Linked DNA regions of Priestia megaterium. The main gene of each other region encodes a partner of the protein of the gene in region 2 in a complex. Links are inferred from orthologs where the notes say so. Each region holds a gene or a part of one and is shown on either strand. Other genes may lie near its edges.

Region 1 (7,988 bases), 600 kb from region 2 along the record:
AACGAGGAGGCTCACCGGCGGCCCGCGGAAAGCGAAGTCTTGCATGGAAATCAACAGCGGTGTAACAAGCGCGATTCATACGAGCTCGTATATCCCATTTGTCCATCTTTAGATTAATGTAGTTATGTCCCAGTCTCATTTTTTTCCAAAAGAAAATGAAGGATTTATTATTTCACTTTTTGCTTTAGTGTGCTAATATATTATATTGTTAAACAAATGAAGAGATAAATGAAGAAACAAATAATTTTTACGTGTTAATAGATTAGCATCGAGCTTTCTATGTCAAAAGTTTAAGCTTTTAGAAAGCAAAAGGAGACACAGCAAATGAAAGATAAAAAATGGGGACTTTGGTTTTTAACAGCCTTTGTAGTTGGTAATATGGTAGGCGGCGGAGTATTTATGCTTCCTTCTAATTTAGCAAACGTATCAAGTCCAATCGGTTCAACGCTTGCTTGGGTTGCAACAGGTCTTGGCGTGTTCATGATTGCTCTTGTATTCGGAAACTTAGTCATGAGAAAGCCTGAATTAAAAGGAGGGCCTCAAAGTTATGCAGCCAATCTTTTTTCATCGCCTAAAGCAGGTAAAGTAGCAGGATATAGCATGGCTTGGGGCTACTGGGCAGCAAACTGGGCTGCAACAGCATCTGTCATCATATCGTTTGCGGGATATTTAACAACGTTCTTTCCAGTAATGGAGAGTAAGGATATTTTATTTTCAGTCGGAGATTTTCAATTAGAAGCTGGAAAATTTATTACGTTTTTAGTATGTTCTATTGTACTATGGGGAATTCAAGCTATTTTGCAGCGAGATATCAATAGCGCCGGTAATATTAACTTTATCACAACGGCGGCTAAAATTATTGGATTCGGTTTATTTATTGTTGTGGCGCTATCGCTATTTAGCGCATCCAACCTGGTCAGTACAGAATTTGTTAATTCAAAGGGTATAAATGTAGGGTTAGGAAGTCAGGTCAATGGGGCAGCCATTGCTACGCTGTGGGCGTTTATCGGAATTGAATCAGCTGTACTATTATCTAATCGTGCAAAATCACAAAAAGTAGTAAAGAAAGCAACGCTGCTTGGATTATTAATTTCAATGGTTATCTATGTAGGAATTACGCTTCTAGCTATGGGGATTCTTTCAACAGCTCAGCTGCAGCAGTCTCAAAAGCCTTTGGTAGATACGTTAGAAATGGTTATTGGACATAAAGGTGCTTACGTAATGGCCATTTTAGCACTTATTTCTTTATTAGGTTCTACTGTTGGATGGATTGTTGTTAGTGCAGAAGTTCCTTATCAAGCAGCAAAATCAGGGTTGTTTCCACAGTGGTTTGCTAAAACGAATCAGAACAATAGTCCAGCCCGCTCACTAACATTAACAAATGGCTTAACACAGTTGTTTTTGTTTGCGACTATTTCAGGTACAGTTTCGCAAGCCTATAATTTTGCTATCGTGGTAGCTACTCTCGCTTATTTAGTTCCTTATTTCGTGACGACAGTTTATCAATTAAAGCTTATTGTGACGGGTGAGACGTACGATATCATTAAAGGATCGCGAGTAAAAGACGGAATTATTGCCTCATTAGCACTTATTTATTCGCTTTGGGTGATTAAGACAGGGACAGCTGATTTAAAAACATTTTTCTTAGGTATTGGCTTATTTGTAATCGGGCTGTTGCTGTATCCTATCTTAATGAGACGAGGAAAAGCACATCAGCTATTAAATAAATAAGAGGTTATCTCAAAAGCTTTGCAGAAAAGTCATTTCTTCTGCAAGGCTTTTTTAGTGACTGAAAAATTTGAGGAATTTGTGAAAGAAAAAAATAATAAAAAAATGAAACTAATCTACAGGTTTATTCGTAATAATAGTGTGGTAAATAAATAATGAAGAAAATCGGCAATGAAAATAATGACAGTGAAGGAACGAACTAATGTACTAGTTCACTTTAAAAAGTATATCATTCCGATGAAGTTTATAGTATAATGCAAATAGATATTATTTTTTAAAAGTAATTATAAAGTAGTATCGATTTTCATTATCAGTCATTAAATATTTACACTCGTTGAAGTTTGTATAAAACAACATGATTTACAGTTCATGTTTTAAATGTTATGACCGATTATGATAGAAGGAGTGAAGGAGTAAATGGTTACATTATATACATCACCAAGTTGTACATCTTGTCGTAAAGCGAAAGCTTGGTTAGAGGAAAATGATATTGGATATACAGAGCGTAATATCTTTTCAGAGCCGTTATCAATCGATGAGATTAAAGAAATTTTACGTATGACAGAAGATGGAACAGATGAAATCATTTCAACACGTTCGAAAACTTTCCAAAAACTAGACGTTCAGGTAGACGCTATGCCTTTGCAAGATTTGTATGAATTAATTCAGCAAAATCCTGGCTTATTGCGCCGTCCGATTATCATTGATGAAAAACGTCTACAAGTTGGTTATAATGAAGACGAGATCCGTCGTTTCTTACCACGTAAAGTGCGTACTTTCCAACTTCGCGAAGCTCAAAGACTTGTGAATGGTTAATTTTTATATTTGTCTGTTTAAGATTTAAATAAGAAACCAACCAAGTAACGTTTGCTTGAAGTTGGTATATAAAAAATAAGCAGCAGGGAGCCAAATGGCCTCTGCTGCTTATTTTTTGTCGAAATAGCAGGGAAAATGAAGTATATATGTAATTAGTAAAGAAAGAGAGTATTTAAACATATAAAAGTGGTGGTGAACGGATTGGAGCTTTTACAGCTAAAATATTTCCAAGTAGTTGCTAGATTAGAACATATCAGTAAAGCGGCCGAAGAGCTATACGTATCTCAGCCTGCGCTCAGCAAAACGATTTCACAGTTGGAAAAAGAGCTAGGCATTCGTTTGTTTGATCGAAGCGGTAAATACATTAAATTAAATCGGTATGGTAAAGCATTCTGTGCCAAAGTAGAACTTGCTTTAAAAACATTGGAAGACGCAAAGCACGAGCTAAAGGATATGTCGAACGATCCATGTGAAGAAATTCGCCTTGTTGTATTAGCTAGTTCACATTTGCTTCCAGAGCTATTAAGCAGGTTTCGTGAGCAATATCCTCAGGTGCGTTTTCGACTGATGCAGCATTTGACTAATTCCAATTCCCAGCCTGATTTTGATTTATGTATTTCAGCTTTTCCATTAACAACCCGTCAGATCGAACATACTCCTTTACTTTGTGAATCGATTTTGCTTGCAGTGCCTCTTGATCATCCTTTAGCCAAGCAATCACGTGTAAAGTTAAATGAACTTAAAAATGAGAAATTCATTGTGCTAAAGAAAGGGAAAGAGCTAAGGAAAATAACGGATGTAATTTGTAAGAAACAGAATTTTGTACCTCAAATTACGTTTGAAAGCGATGATCCAGCAACAGTGAGAGGTTTGATTAGAGCGAAGCAAGGAATAGGTTTTATTCCTGAAGTAACTTGGGGAGGTTCTACAGGAAAAGATGTAAAACTGCTGAAAATTGAAGAGGAAACATTTGAACGTACTATCTTTTTAGCTTGGAACAATGGAGGCTACGTGACGGATTTACAACAAATCTTCAGGCAGTTTGTGATTGATTATTTTAAACATTTACCCTCCGGTATGCTTCATGAATACATATAAGAATCATGACTAAATGTCATGATTTTTATTTCTTTTTCGAATAAATCTAAAGTGAACAGTAGAGAAAAACTGCATTATGTCATTTTTGATATAAGTATATAACTAAAAATGCATAGGTTATTCAACTTTTTTCCTTTACACTATTTTTAAACCGTAAAGTAAACGCTTTCAATAATGGGTTGGGGAGGAAGTAATATGATAATTTTCGGTGTAGCACTGCTGTCTATTTGCATGTTGATAGGGGTAATTGTAGGGGACGCATTAGGAGGGCTGATGGGAGTAGAAGCCAACGTTGGGGGAGTAGGGGTATCTATGCTTCTTCTTGTACTAGCGGTAGATTATTTAAAGAAGAAAAATAAGCTCCAAGTAAAATCCGAAGAAGGCATTGCTTTTTGGGGAGGTATTTATATTCCTATCGTGGTAGCAATGTCTGCACAGCAAAATGTTGTAGCTGCTCTTGATGGAGGAGGCATGGCGCTTCTTGCAGGGGTGGTAGTAGTCGTAGTAGGCTTTTTATCCATACCATTTATCAGCAGAATAGGAGAGAAAGCGAAGGTGAACGAACAAGAAATAGAGCTTTCTATTTTACCTAAGGAGCAGATAAAATGATGAATATGATCAAAGAAGGATTAGAAAATAACGGGCTGATTACAGCATTTGCTATTATTGGGATTGTCATGTATATTGCTTATTTTTTATCAGATAAATTAACAAAAGGAAGAGTTCACGGATCTGCTATTGCTATTATGTTTGGATTAATCCTTGCATATATCGGTGGAGTGAACACAGGAGGAGAGAAAGGAATTTCTGATATACAGTTATTTTCAGGAATTGGTTTAATGGGCGGAGGGATGCTGCGAGATTTTGCCATTATTGCTACTGCGTTCGGCGCCAGTTTTAGCGAAGTCAAAAAAACGGGAATCAGTGGGATTACGGCCTTGTTCTTTGGGGTTTTCTATTCCTTTGTAATAGGTGTAGTTATTGCTCTTTGTTTTGGATATAGAGATCCCGTTGCTTTAACCACAATCGGAGGAGGAGCGGTGACCTATATTGTGGGGCCGGTTTCTGGAACTGCGATTGGAGCCTCTTCTGATATTATTGCGTTAAGTATAGCTATAGGATTAATTAAATCCATTTCAGTTATGATTTTGACACCGATATTCGCTAAGAAAATCAAATTAAACAACCCTCGTACAGCAATGATCTATGGAGGAGTTATGGGGACGACGAGCGGTGTAGCAGCTGGTTTAGCCGCGACAGATGTAAAACTTGTACCCTACGGAGCCATGACAGCTACATTTTATACAGGTCTTGGTTGCTTACTCGTACCATCTATCCTTTTTTTACTCACAGAGATTATTTTTTAAGTGTACAAAGTGTTTTATGAATAAAAGACTGCTGTGCTCATTAAACTAAAGAAAAGGCCATACTAAATAAAAATGTTTAGTATGGCCTTTTCTTAATCATTTTGTTGAACGAAAGCTATTAACAACCATGCCGCTTATCAGCACAACAGCAATTATTATAAACGGAATAAATGTTCCTAGAGATGTATGGTCTGCAAAGAATGAATGTAAGTTCTTTTCATGTCCAATCATATTTCCAGCAGTATAAGCTAAAATAGCTGCTCCACCATAAACGAGCAGGGGAAATCGTTCCATCAAATACAAAATGAGCTTGCTTCCCCAAACAATAATGGGGACGGATACGAGTAATCCTGTGACAACCAAGATAATATTTCCATGAGCTGCGCCTGCTACAGCTATTACATTATCTAGGCCCATTACAATATCAGCAAATACAATCGTTCTTACAGCGGCGCCCAATGTCACACCTGCACGGATTGAAGATGCATCATCACCTTCTGATACAAGAAGCTTAAAGGCAATGATCACTAATAAAAAACCGCCAATGAGCTGCAAGTAAGGAATAGTTAGTAAATAAACAGCTAAAATAGTAAGTACTATGCGAACTATCACTGCTAAGCCAGTCCCTAAAAAAATAGCTTTATTTCGCTGATATTCAGGTAAGTTGCGGCTTGCTAAGGCAATAACAATAGCGTTGTCTCCACCTAATACAATATCGATACCGATAATAAGAAGAATGGAGGTTATTAATTCTAAATCCAATAGTCTTCCCTCCCAATATGTAAGGATAAGTAGCTCATATTGCTTTATCTGTGTTCATTTTTAACAAAAAGCGTTCATAGGGTAAAGAGATTATGTATATAACAAAGTAAGGTGTAAGGTGGCTATGAGTTGTCAGAGTATTTTTTATTTCCTTTCTTTCGCATTTTGTCATAAAATAGATATACAAGGTTCACTCAAATAGTGTATGCTTGTATATCCCAAGTTAGAATGCTTTACAAAGTAAGAAAGTACATGTAATATTGCTTTAACACGGGGGTAAAATAGTCCCTTCATCGTTTAGGGGTAATGTTCGAAATGGCCGGATTACCTTCACTGATTTTTCCGAAGGGAGAGATGATAATGGAAATCGAACGCATTAATGAAAACACAGTAAAATTCTTTGTCACTTACGTAGATATTGAAGAACGTGGATTTGATCGCAATGAAATTTGGTTTAGCCGAGAGCGCAGTGAAGAGCTATTCTGGGAGATGATGGACGAAATTCATCAAGAAGAAGAGTTTGTAGCAGAAGGTCCTCTTTGGATTCAAGTACATGCGCTTGAGAAGGGGCTAGAGGTTATTGTAACAAGAGCACAAGTTTCAAAAGACGGTCAAAAGTTCGAAGTACCTGTTGGTGAAAATGATAAAATCGATATCCCTGTAGATGGAAAAATTGAAGCGTTGCTTGATCATCAAGCGAATCAAAATAAAAAAGCTGATTTTGAAGAAGAAATTATAGAAGACGAAGGGCTACAGTTCGTCGCACGCTTTCAAGACTTAGAACATTTAATTTCCTTAAGTCACCATTTAGAGTTAGATGATATCATCAACAGCATGTACGTGTTTGAAGGGAAATATTATTTATACGTTGAGTTTACAGATGATGAAGACTTTGTAGCTGAAATTGATAACATTTTAAGTATCATTTTAGAATATGCAAATGAATCAAATGTAACAGTTCATCGTTTAATGGAATATGGAAAAGAATTAATCAGTGAAAATGCACTTGAACAAGTAAAGCAGTATTTTCCTTTACGATAATAGCAGCCGATTTCATGTATATGAAATCGGTCTTTGTTTTGCCCTCTTTTTTGGAAATGCTCTCCGTTCATATCGAACAATATAGGTGGAAAAAGCAGGCGGCTGGTTCCTACACAGGAAAGTGTAGTGTTAAAATAACAAGTTTGAGGATAATAACGGTATAGAGACCTGTTATTAATGATGAAAGATTGGTTTTAGGATAGGTGAAAACAAGTTGAAAAATAGATTACAGCTTTTAATTTTTGTTATTGGTATTATTGCTTTGCTTTATTTTACAAAAGGGTATTGGGACGGTAAATTTATTGGCGTGCTAAGTATCTTAATTACGATTAGTGTTGTTTTCATCGGTCTTGTTATTTCATTAGAAAACCGTCATCCAACTCAAACGCTAACGTGGCTCGTAGTATTAGGCGGTTTCCCGGTAATAGGGTTCTTTTTTTATTTGTTATTTGGACGCAATACGCGAAAACGGCGTTTATTTGCTAAAAAAGCAAAGCTGGATGAACAGGTGCTTTTAAAGATGGAAAGAGATTCCGGTATATTAGAAAATCACTTTGAACAGTTGGGCACAAGTAGAAAGCAAATGCTGAAGCTAGCCGTCAGGCTTGGCAAGAGCCCAATTTCTTTTTCATCAGATACGCGCGCATTGACCAATGGAAAAGAGACGTTTCACGAAATTATGGAATCATTAAAGCATGCAAGGCATCATATCCACTTAGAGTATTACATCGTACGACATGATCACTTAGGAGAACAAATTAAAGATATTTTAATTCAGAAAGTACAAGAAGGAGTTTATGTACGTTTCTTATATGATGCCGTGGGCAGTTTTCAGCTTTCACCGCATTATATTCACGAGTTAAGAAACGCGGGCGTAGAAATGATTCCATTCTTGCCGGTCAGACTTCCATTTCTCAATAATAAAATCAACTTCCGTAATCATCGTAAAATTGTAGTCATTGATGGAACAATTGGATTTGTAGGGGGTTTGAATATTGGTGATGAATATCTCGGAAAAAGTCGGCATTTTGGTTTTTGGAGAGATACCCATTTGATGGTGAAGGGTGAGGCAGTCCGTTCATTGCAGCTTATTTTCTTGCAAGACTGGTATTATATGACAGGTCAGACGATGCTTACTCAAACGTATCTATCGCCTGATTTAATTGACATTGATAT
Region 2 (8,189 bases):
ACGCCCAATGTACCACCTGTAATAATAAAAAATAACTGTACAAAACGTTTTAACACGCCTTCACCTCCCTTTATCATTATAAACAGTTTACAATGATTGAAACCTGTTATTTAACCAAAAAACAGAATTTGTAAACAAACTGTCACTTTTTTTGTATTTTCACAATATCTTAATGAATCAAACATTTAATGTCAATTAATATCCTATAGCTGACGGTTTGTAAGATGCTGCTCTTTTAGTCTTTTTAGGCCTTCTCTGATTTTCCTTGCTCGAATTTCACCGATGCCTTCTACCTCATCCAATTCTTCTACCGACGCATCTGCTATCGTTTTTAAATCCCCTAATTCATCAATGAGATTTTCAATAATAATCGATGGAAGTCTTGGAATTTTATGAAGCATTCGATACCCTCTAGGAATAACGCTGTCTTCAAAGCTTGTATACATGGGATATCCCATTAAGCGAAGGAGCGTTTGGTCATCGAGAAGAACATTATTTGACGGCTGCTGCATGCGTTCAATTACTCGGTAAGGGTCAAAGCTGAGGTCATACATATAATCTTTGATTAATAAAGTTGCTTCTTCCTCTAAGTGAGAAAGTAGTTCATTCATTTGGAGACGGATTAGTCTTCCTTCTGTTCCTAACTCGCTAATATAGCTCAAAATTTCATTTTTAATACGCAGAACCATTTCTGTACGATGAAGCGACTGCAACACATCTGTATGAGTTACTTGCTCTTCAAACTCTAATGCACTGAGACTTGTAATCGATTCGTCTAATACCGCCTTGTACTTTTCAAGAGTTCCAAGCGCTTGATTTGCTTTTGCTAAAATAACGCTAATGTCTTTCAATACATACTGCAGAGACCCTTTGTAAAGCGTAATCACATTTCGCCTTTGTGAAATGGCTATCACCAATACACCTGACTGCTTAGCTACGCGCTCTGCTGTACGGTGACGCATTCCTGTCTGTGAAGAAGGAGTAGAGGGGTCTGGCATGAGCTGAGCATTAGCAAATAATATCTTGCTTCCGCTGTCGTTTAAAATAAGCGCTCCATCCATTTTGGCTAACTCGTATAAATGCGCAGGTGTAAATGCACAATTAATCGAAAACCCTCCATCTACCATCTTTTTGACTTGTTCATTGTAGCCCATAACAATTAAGCCGCCCGTCTTTGCCCGCAAGACGTTATCGATACCGTCACGAATAGGGGTTCCTGGTGCTACAAACTGCAGAATTTCTGATATTTGTTTTTGACTAACTGTTGTTTTTTCTCCTTCCACTGCTTATCCTCCTAATGTATATTGCAGAGCCTCCGCTACTGTTGATACCCCAATCACATCAATACCATCTGGGACTTTCCATCCTCCTAAATTTTTCTCCGGGATAATAATTCGTTGGAACCCTAATTTTACCGCTTCTTGAACGCGCTGTTCAATTCTAGATACTCGGCGTACTTCACCTGTTAATCCTACCTCTCCTACAATAACATCTGTAGCGCTAGAAGCAGCATCTCTGAAGCTTGAAGCAATACTAACGGCTACAGCTAAATCGATTGCTGGTTCATCTAATTTCACTCCACCTGCTACTTTTAAATAAGCATCTTGATTCTGCAGCAGCATTCCTACACGCTTTTCTAAGACAGCCATGATAAGCGAAACGCGATTATGATCTACTCCCGTCGCCATTCTTCTAGGGTTTCCAAAGCTCGTTGGACTGATTAGCGCCTGCAGTTCTACTAATACAGGTCTTGTCCCCTCCATTGAAGCGACAACAACCGACCCTGCCGCTCCCTGAGATCGTTCTTCTAGAAAGATTTCAGATGGATTCAATACTTCTTCTAGCCCACTTTCTTTCATTTCAAAAATGCCCATTTCATTTGTAGATCCAAACCGGTTCTTAACCGCTCTTAATATACGATACGTATGATGGCGCTCTCCTTCAAAATAAAGAACCGTATCCACCATATGTTCAAGAAGTCTTGGACCTGCAATGGCCCCTTCTTTCGTTACATGACCCACAATAAAGATGGCAATTCCATTCGTTTTAGCAACACGCATTAGTTCAGCCGTACACTCTCGCACCTGTGAGACGCTTCCTGGCGCTGATGTCACATCAGCATGGTAAATGGTTTGAATTGAATCAATTACCACAAAATCAGGCTGCATGCTTGAGATGGCCTCTAGTATTAATTCTAAGTTTGTTTCTGCGTGAACATAAAGCTCTTCAGCTTTTACACCTAGCCTGTCCGCTCTTAACTTCGTTTGTTTGGTTGATTCCTCTCCCGAAATATATAGTACTTTATTTTGTTTCATTGCTAACTGCGCGGAGGTTTGCAAAAGTAAAGTAGACTTTCCGATACCCGGATCTCCCCCTATTAAAACGAGTGACCCTCTGACAATACCTCCTCCTAATACACGATTTAACTCTGCAGAAGGTGTAAAAATTCGTGGTTCTGTTGTAGATTCAATCGCTGTAATTGACTGAGGTTTTTGAACTTTAGAAGCAGTAGCTCCGGAAAAAGCTCCTCGGCGTGATGATTTCGTTTCTTCCATTTCTTCTACCATAGAATTCCAGCTTCCGCATCCGGGACATTTCCCCATCCATTTTGCTGATTCATATCCGCAATGCTGACATGCAAATTTTGTTTTTCGTTTGGCCATTATGTTATCAATCTCTCCGTTCATTCAATCGATTTCTATCTCTATTGTACACTATTTCCTAAGCTAAAATAAAAAGGGAGGCATACGTGTTTTTTCGTATGCCTCGTCTTGGTTTGAGTAAATTTAGCTGATGCTGCTTGGAGCGGAGGATTTAACAACAAATTCTCCTTTGTCTACATCTAGCGTCACTTTCTGACCTTTTTGAACAACCCCTTTTAGCAGCTCTTCAGATAAACGGTCTTCAATATGTTTTTGAATTGCTCTACGAAGTGGACGAGCACCGTATTCTGGATCAAAACCTTCCTCTGCAATCTTATCAATTGCTTCTTTTGTTAATTCAAGATCAATTTCTTGCTCTTTTAAGCGTTTTGTTAACTGATCCGCCATTAATTTAACGATTTCAGCTAAGTGAGGTTTCTCTAATGAATGGAAGACGATAATTTCATCGATACGGTTTAGGAACTCCGGACGGAACGCGCGCTTCATTTCCGCCATTACTTTTCCTTTCATATCTTTGTAGTCTTGCCCTTCTGCTTCTACTGTGAATCCTAAGTGCTTGCTTCGTTTTAATGTATCCGCACCTACGTTTGATGTCATAATTAAAATCGTATTACGGAAATCAACTGTACGGCCTTTTGAATCTGTTAAGCGTCCATCTTCTAACACTTGTAATAAAATGTTAAATACATCCGGATGCGCTTTTTCAATTTCGTCTAAAAGAACAACTGAGTAAGGTTTTCTTCTTACTTTTTCCGTTAACTGGCCGCCTTCTTCGTATCCAACATATCCTGGAGGTGAACCTACTAAGCGTGAAGTAGAATGTTTCTCCATGTACTCAGACATATCGATACGAATCATTGCATCTTCATCGCCGAAGATTGACTCCGCTAATGCACGTGCAAGCTCTGTTTTACCAACCCCTGTTGGTCCTAAGAAAATGAATGAACCAATTGGACGTTTTGGATCTTTCAAGCCTGCTCTAGCACGGCGCACAGCTTTTGCAACTGCTTTTACCGCTTCTTCTTGCCCAATTACACGAGAGTGAAGAATCTCTTCCATGTTCAGCAGTCTTTCTGTCTCTTCCTGTGCCAGTTTAGAGACCGGTACACCCGTCCAGCTAGATACCACCATCGCAATATCTTCTACGGTTACAGCTGAATTTTCTTTACCTTGCTGCTCTTTCCAAATTTTCTTTGTGTCTTCTAATTCTTCGCGTAGGCGTTGTTCTGTATCGCGTAAAGATGCTGCTTTTTCAAATTCTTGACTTTGAACAGACGCGTCTTTTTCATTGCGTACTGATTCTAATTTTTGCTCTAATTCCTTTAAATTTGGCGGCGTTGTAAATGAACGTAAACGCACTTTTGAACCAGCTTCATCAATTAAATCGATTGCTTTATCCGGTAAGAAACGATCTGAAATGTAGCGATCTGATAGTTTCACCGCTTGCTCGATTGCCTCATCAGAAATAGATACTCGGTGATGCGCTTCATAACGGTCACGAAGCCCTTTTAAGATTTGAATAGACTCTTCCAACGTTGGTTCATCCACTTGAATTGGCTGGAAGCGACGCTCTAACGCTGCATCTTTTTCAATGTATTTTCTGTATTCATCTAAAGTCGTAGCACCGATACACTGAAGTTCTCCACGAGCAAGAGACGGTTTTAAAATATTAGAAGCATCGATAGCACCTTCTGCGCCACCAGCGCCAATTAATGTGTGTAACTCATCGATAAAGAGAATGATATTACCTGCTTGACGAATTTCATCCATTACTTTCTTTAGGCGATCTTCAAATTCCCCGCGGTATTTTGTACCAGCAACGACCGTTCCCATATCCAAAGTCATAACGCGTTTGTCACGTAAAATTTCTGGAACTTCATTGTTGACGATTTGCTGAGCCAAACCTTCAGCGATTGCCGTTTTACCGACACCTGGCTCCCCAATTAATACAGGATTGTTTTTTGTACGTCGGCTTAACACTTCAATAACACGCTGAATTTCTTTCCCACGTCCGATAACAGGGTCTAAGCTTCCTTCGCGCGCTATAACTGTTAAATCGCGTGCTAAGCTGTCTAGCGTAGGTGTATTGGCATTTGAAGAGCCTCCGCCTTGATGGCTTGAAGCAGCTTCATTGCTACCTAATAAATGAAGTACTTGCTGACGAGCTTTATTTAGGCTGACACCTAGATTGTTTAAAACGCGTGCTGCAACGCCTTCACCTTCACGAATTAAGCCTAGTAAGATATGTTCTGTTCCTACATAAGAATGACCAAGCTTTCGGGCTTCATCCATTGAAAGTTCAATGACTTTTTTCGCTCGAGGTGTATAATGAATGGTCTGCGTTAATTCTTGGCCTCTGCCAATTAATGCTTCTACTTCTTTTTGAATTTTTTCAGTGCTTAGGCCTAGAGCAGAAAGAGCTTTTGCTGCAATTCCTTCACCTTCACGAACGATACCTAATAAAATATGCTCCGTCCCAATGTTGTTGTGACCTAGGCGTAGTGCTTCTTCCTGTGCTAAAGCTAATACTTTTTGTGCGCGCTCTGTAAATCTACCAAACATCATATAATCGTCACCCTCCACGTTTAATTTGTGTTTTTATTTATAGTGAGACGTTCTCGAATTAAGGTGGCTCTTTTAATGTCACGTTCTTGAGGCTTTAGGGGACCTCCCGAATACTTTTGTAAAAAGCCTGGCTGCGTCATAATGATAAGTTCATTCAATATATTTTGACTCAGTCCTTTTATATACCCTAAATCGATTCCTAATCGAACATCTGATAAGCATTGTGAAGCTTCTTTTGACTCAATAATACGGCTATTGGCCAATACTCCATATGAACGATACACTCGATCTTCTAACTCTACATGAGATGTCTTAAACAGCGCGTCTCTTGCAGAGTGCTCTTGTGTAATTAACTGCTGTACGACACTATTTAAATCTGCCACAATATCTTCTTCAGATTTCCCTAAGGTTATCTGATTAGAAATTTGAAAGATATTCCCTAAAGCTTCGCTACCTTCTCCATAAATTCCTCTCACCACTAAGCCGAGCTGGTTAATAGCGGGAATAATACGATGAATTTGACGGGTCATCACTAAAGCCGGCAGATGCATCATCACAGATGCACGTAGCCCAGTACCCACATTTGTGGGACAGCTGGTTAAATACCCTCTATTTTCATCAAACGCATAATCTACGTATTTCTCAATCCAATTATCTACTTTATTCGCTGTGCTTAAAGCTTCAGATAATTGAAGGCCTGGAAATAAACATTGTATGCGTAAATGATCTTCTTCATTAACCATAATACTCAAATCTTCTTTTTCTGATAAAAAACAAGCTCCGTTGTTATCTCCTTCAGCCAAGTTAGGACTGATAAGATGCTTTTCAACCAACACTTGCTTTTGAAGAGGCTGTAATTCGTTCATCTTTAGTAAATGCAAATTCCACTGATTGGTGTTCTCACTTTTTTGAAAAACTTGCTCGAATACTCGAACCACTTCAACTGCTTGTTCTTTAGAAAAGAGAGTTGGAAAAAGATAATGAGTTAAATTTCGAGCCAGCCTGATTCGACTGCTTAGAACAATATCTGAATTTGAAGCTTCTTGACGCATCCAAGAGCTAACAGGCTGGGAAAAGAACAAATCCTGGGACATGAATTACGCTTCCTCCTCTCTCGATTCGTTCATCTTCTTTTCTAGTAATCGAATGTGATCTCGGAGTTCGGCTGCTTTCTCAAACTCCTCTTTTTCGATATACTCTTTTAAGTTCAATCTTAATGCCTGTAATTCCTTTTTTAAATGAAGATTACTTGCAATTCTTGCTGGTATTTTTCCATGATGTAGATAATTACCTCCATGCAGCCTCTTCAAGAAAGGAATAAGAGGTCGCTCAAATGTTTTGTAGCAATCTGCACATCCAAACCTGCCGATTTTAGCAAATTTTTGATAGGTCATACCACAAGTAGGACAAGAAAGAACCTCATGACTTTGTTGCTTATAATTTTCAGTTACTACTGGATCTAGGTTAAGTAGGCCAGCTAGTAAGTTATTGATTGAAAAACCTTGCTGATTTGAAAAAGAAAATGTATCTCCATTTTCTGAAGCGCATTGTTCACATACATGCATCTCCGTCTTTTCACCATTAATAATTTTTGTGAAGTGAAGAGTTGCAGGTCTCGTTTCACATTGCTGACAAATCATCCTGTCATCACTCCCTGTTCTAAATAAAATAGATCATGAGCTTATCGGTAGCGTAATGAATTAAGCATTGCTTTTAAAAGATTAGCCCTTAGCTCATCACGATAAGGAAGTTCAATATTAATAACTGAACGATTGATAACACTCAACATGATTTTTGCTTCTCGTTCTGTGATGACTTTTTCTTCAACTAACCTAATAATGACGTTTTCAGCACTTACTTGTGAAATTTCATTTTGAATCATCTCAATTACTTGCTGAAACAAATCCGCTGCATCATGCATTTTTACTTTTGCAATACGAATAAAGCCGCCGCCGCCTCGCTTACTTTCTACAAGATAACCTCTCTCAACTGTAAAACGGGTATTGATAACGTAATTAATTTGCGACGGAACGCATTGAAATTTATCAGCAATCTCACTGCGCCTTATTTCAACAATTTCTCTTTCACTTAATTCAAGTACTTGTTTTAAATACTGTTCGATAATGTCAGAGATATTTGGCACGCTGCCCCCTCCTTCTGACTTTGACTATATTTGACCTTAATTTAAATATAAAAGGAAACGAAAAAATTTTCAACTATGTACTATTAAAGTTTATTCTTTACTTTTATCGTTGCCACTAAAATTTATTTCAAAACCTGCAAATCGTGAATTTTATTTTTCTTACTATACTTTTTCATAAAACAAATAAATTGTAAACAAAAAAGGACTAGCTAAAATAGCTAGTCCTTTTTCAGGTGCCTGGCAACGTCCTACTCTCACAGGGACAAAGTCCCAACTACCATTGGCGCTAAAGAGCTTAACTTCCGTGTTCGGTATGGGAACGGGTGTGACCTCTTCGCTATCGCCACCAGACAAGAGATTGCTCTCTCAAAACTAGATAACAGTTTGCTGAGTATAAAGCTTACGCTTTTAAAAGTTTGGTTAAGTCCTCGATCGATTAGTATCAGTCAGCTACACATGTCGCCACGCTTCCACCTCTGACCTATCAACCTGATCATCTTTCAGGGATCTTACTAGCTTGCGCTATGGGAAATCTCATCTTGAGGGGGGCTTCATGCTTAGATGCTTTCAGCACTTATCCCGTCCACACATAGCTACCCAGCGATGCCTTTGGCAAGACAACTGGTACACCAGCGGTGTGTCCATCCCGGTCCTCTCGTACTAAGGACAGCTCCTCTCAAATTTCCTACGCCCACGACGGATAGGGACCGAACTGTCTCACGACGTTCTGAACCCAGCTCGCGTACCGCTTTAATGGGCGAACAGCCCAACCCTTGGGACCGACTACAGCCCCAGGATGCGATGAGCCGACATCGAGG

The links.
Region 1: the proteins of clpC (region 2) and mecA are in contact, whole or in part, in a solved structure (PDB 3PXG), measured with the Bacillus subtilis proteins. The link is inferred for Priestia megaterium from one-to-one orthologs.

What each region holds. Positions count from the first base shown.
Region 1 is NZ_CP085442.1:692,506-700,493, forward strand. Bases 5,052-7,971 are described here. They hold mecA (adaptor protein MecA), read left to right. Parts: upstream 5,052-6,131; coding sequence 6,132-6,812; downstream 6,813-7,971. Other genes in these bases: LIS78_RS03680 (TerC family protein), read right to left, coding at 5,106-5,771; cls (cardiolipin synthase), read left to right, coding at 7,027-7,971. In the rest of the region: LIS78_RS31245 (hypothetical protein), read left to right, coding at 1-65; LIS78_RS03655 (amino acid permease), read left to right, coding at 325-1,731; transcriptional regulator SpxA, read left to right, coding at 2,146-2,544; LIS78_RS03665 (LysR family transcriptional regulator), read left to right, coding at 2,746-3,642; malonate transporter subunit MadL, read left to right, coding at 3,838-4,251; malonate transporter subunit MadM, read left to right, coding at 4,248-5,009; more of cls, read left to right, coding at 7,972-7,988. UniProt on the Bacillus subtilis protein: Enables the recognition and targeting of unfolded and aggregated proteins to the ClpC protease or to other proteins involved in proteolysis. Acts negatively in the development of competence by binding ComK and recruiting it to the ClpCP protease.
Region 2 is NZ_CP085442.1:94,160-102,348, reverse strand. What follows is about bases 2,508-5,628. They hold clpC (ATP-dependent protease ATP-binding subunit ClpC), read right to left. Parts: upstream 5,229-5,628; coding sequence 2,787-5,228; downstream 2,508-2,786. Other genes in these bases: mcsB (protein-arginine kinase McsB), read right to left, coding at 5,249-5,628; radA (DNA repair protein RadA), read right to left, coding at 2,508-2,663. Outside these bases: LIS78_RS00545 (PIN/TRAM domain-containing protein), read right to left, coding at 1-56; DNA integrity scanning diadenylate cyclase DisA, read right to left, coding at 204-1,283; more of radA, read right to left, coding at 1,287-2,507; more of mcsB, read right to left, coding at 5,629-6,322; protein-arginine kinase activator protein McsA, read right to left, coding at 6,326-6,868; LIS78_RS00515 (CtsR family transcriptional regulator), read right to left, coding at 6,910-7,371. UniProt on the Bacillus subtilis protein: Competence gene repressor; required for cell growth at high temperature. Negative regulator of comK expression. May interact with MecA to negatively regulate comK.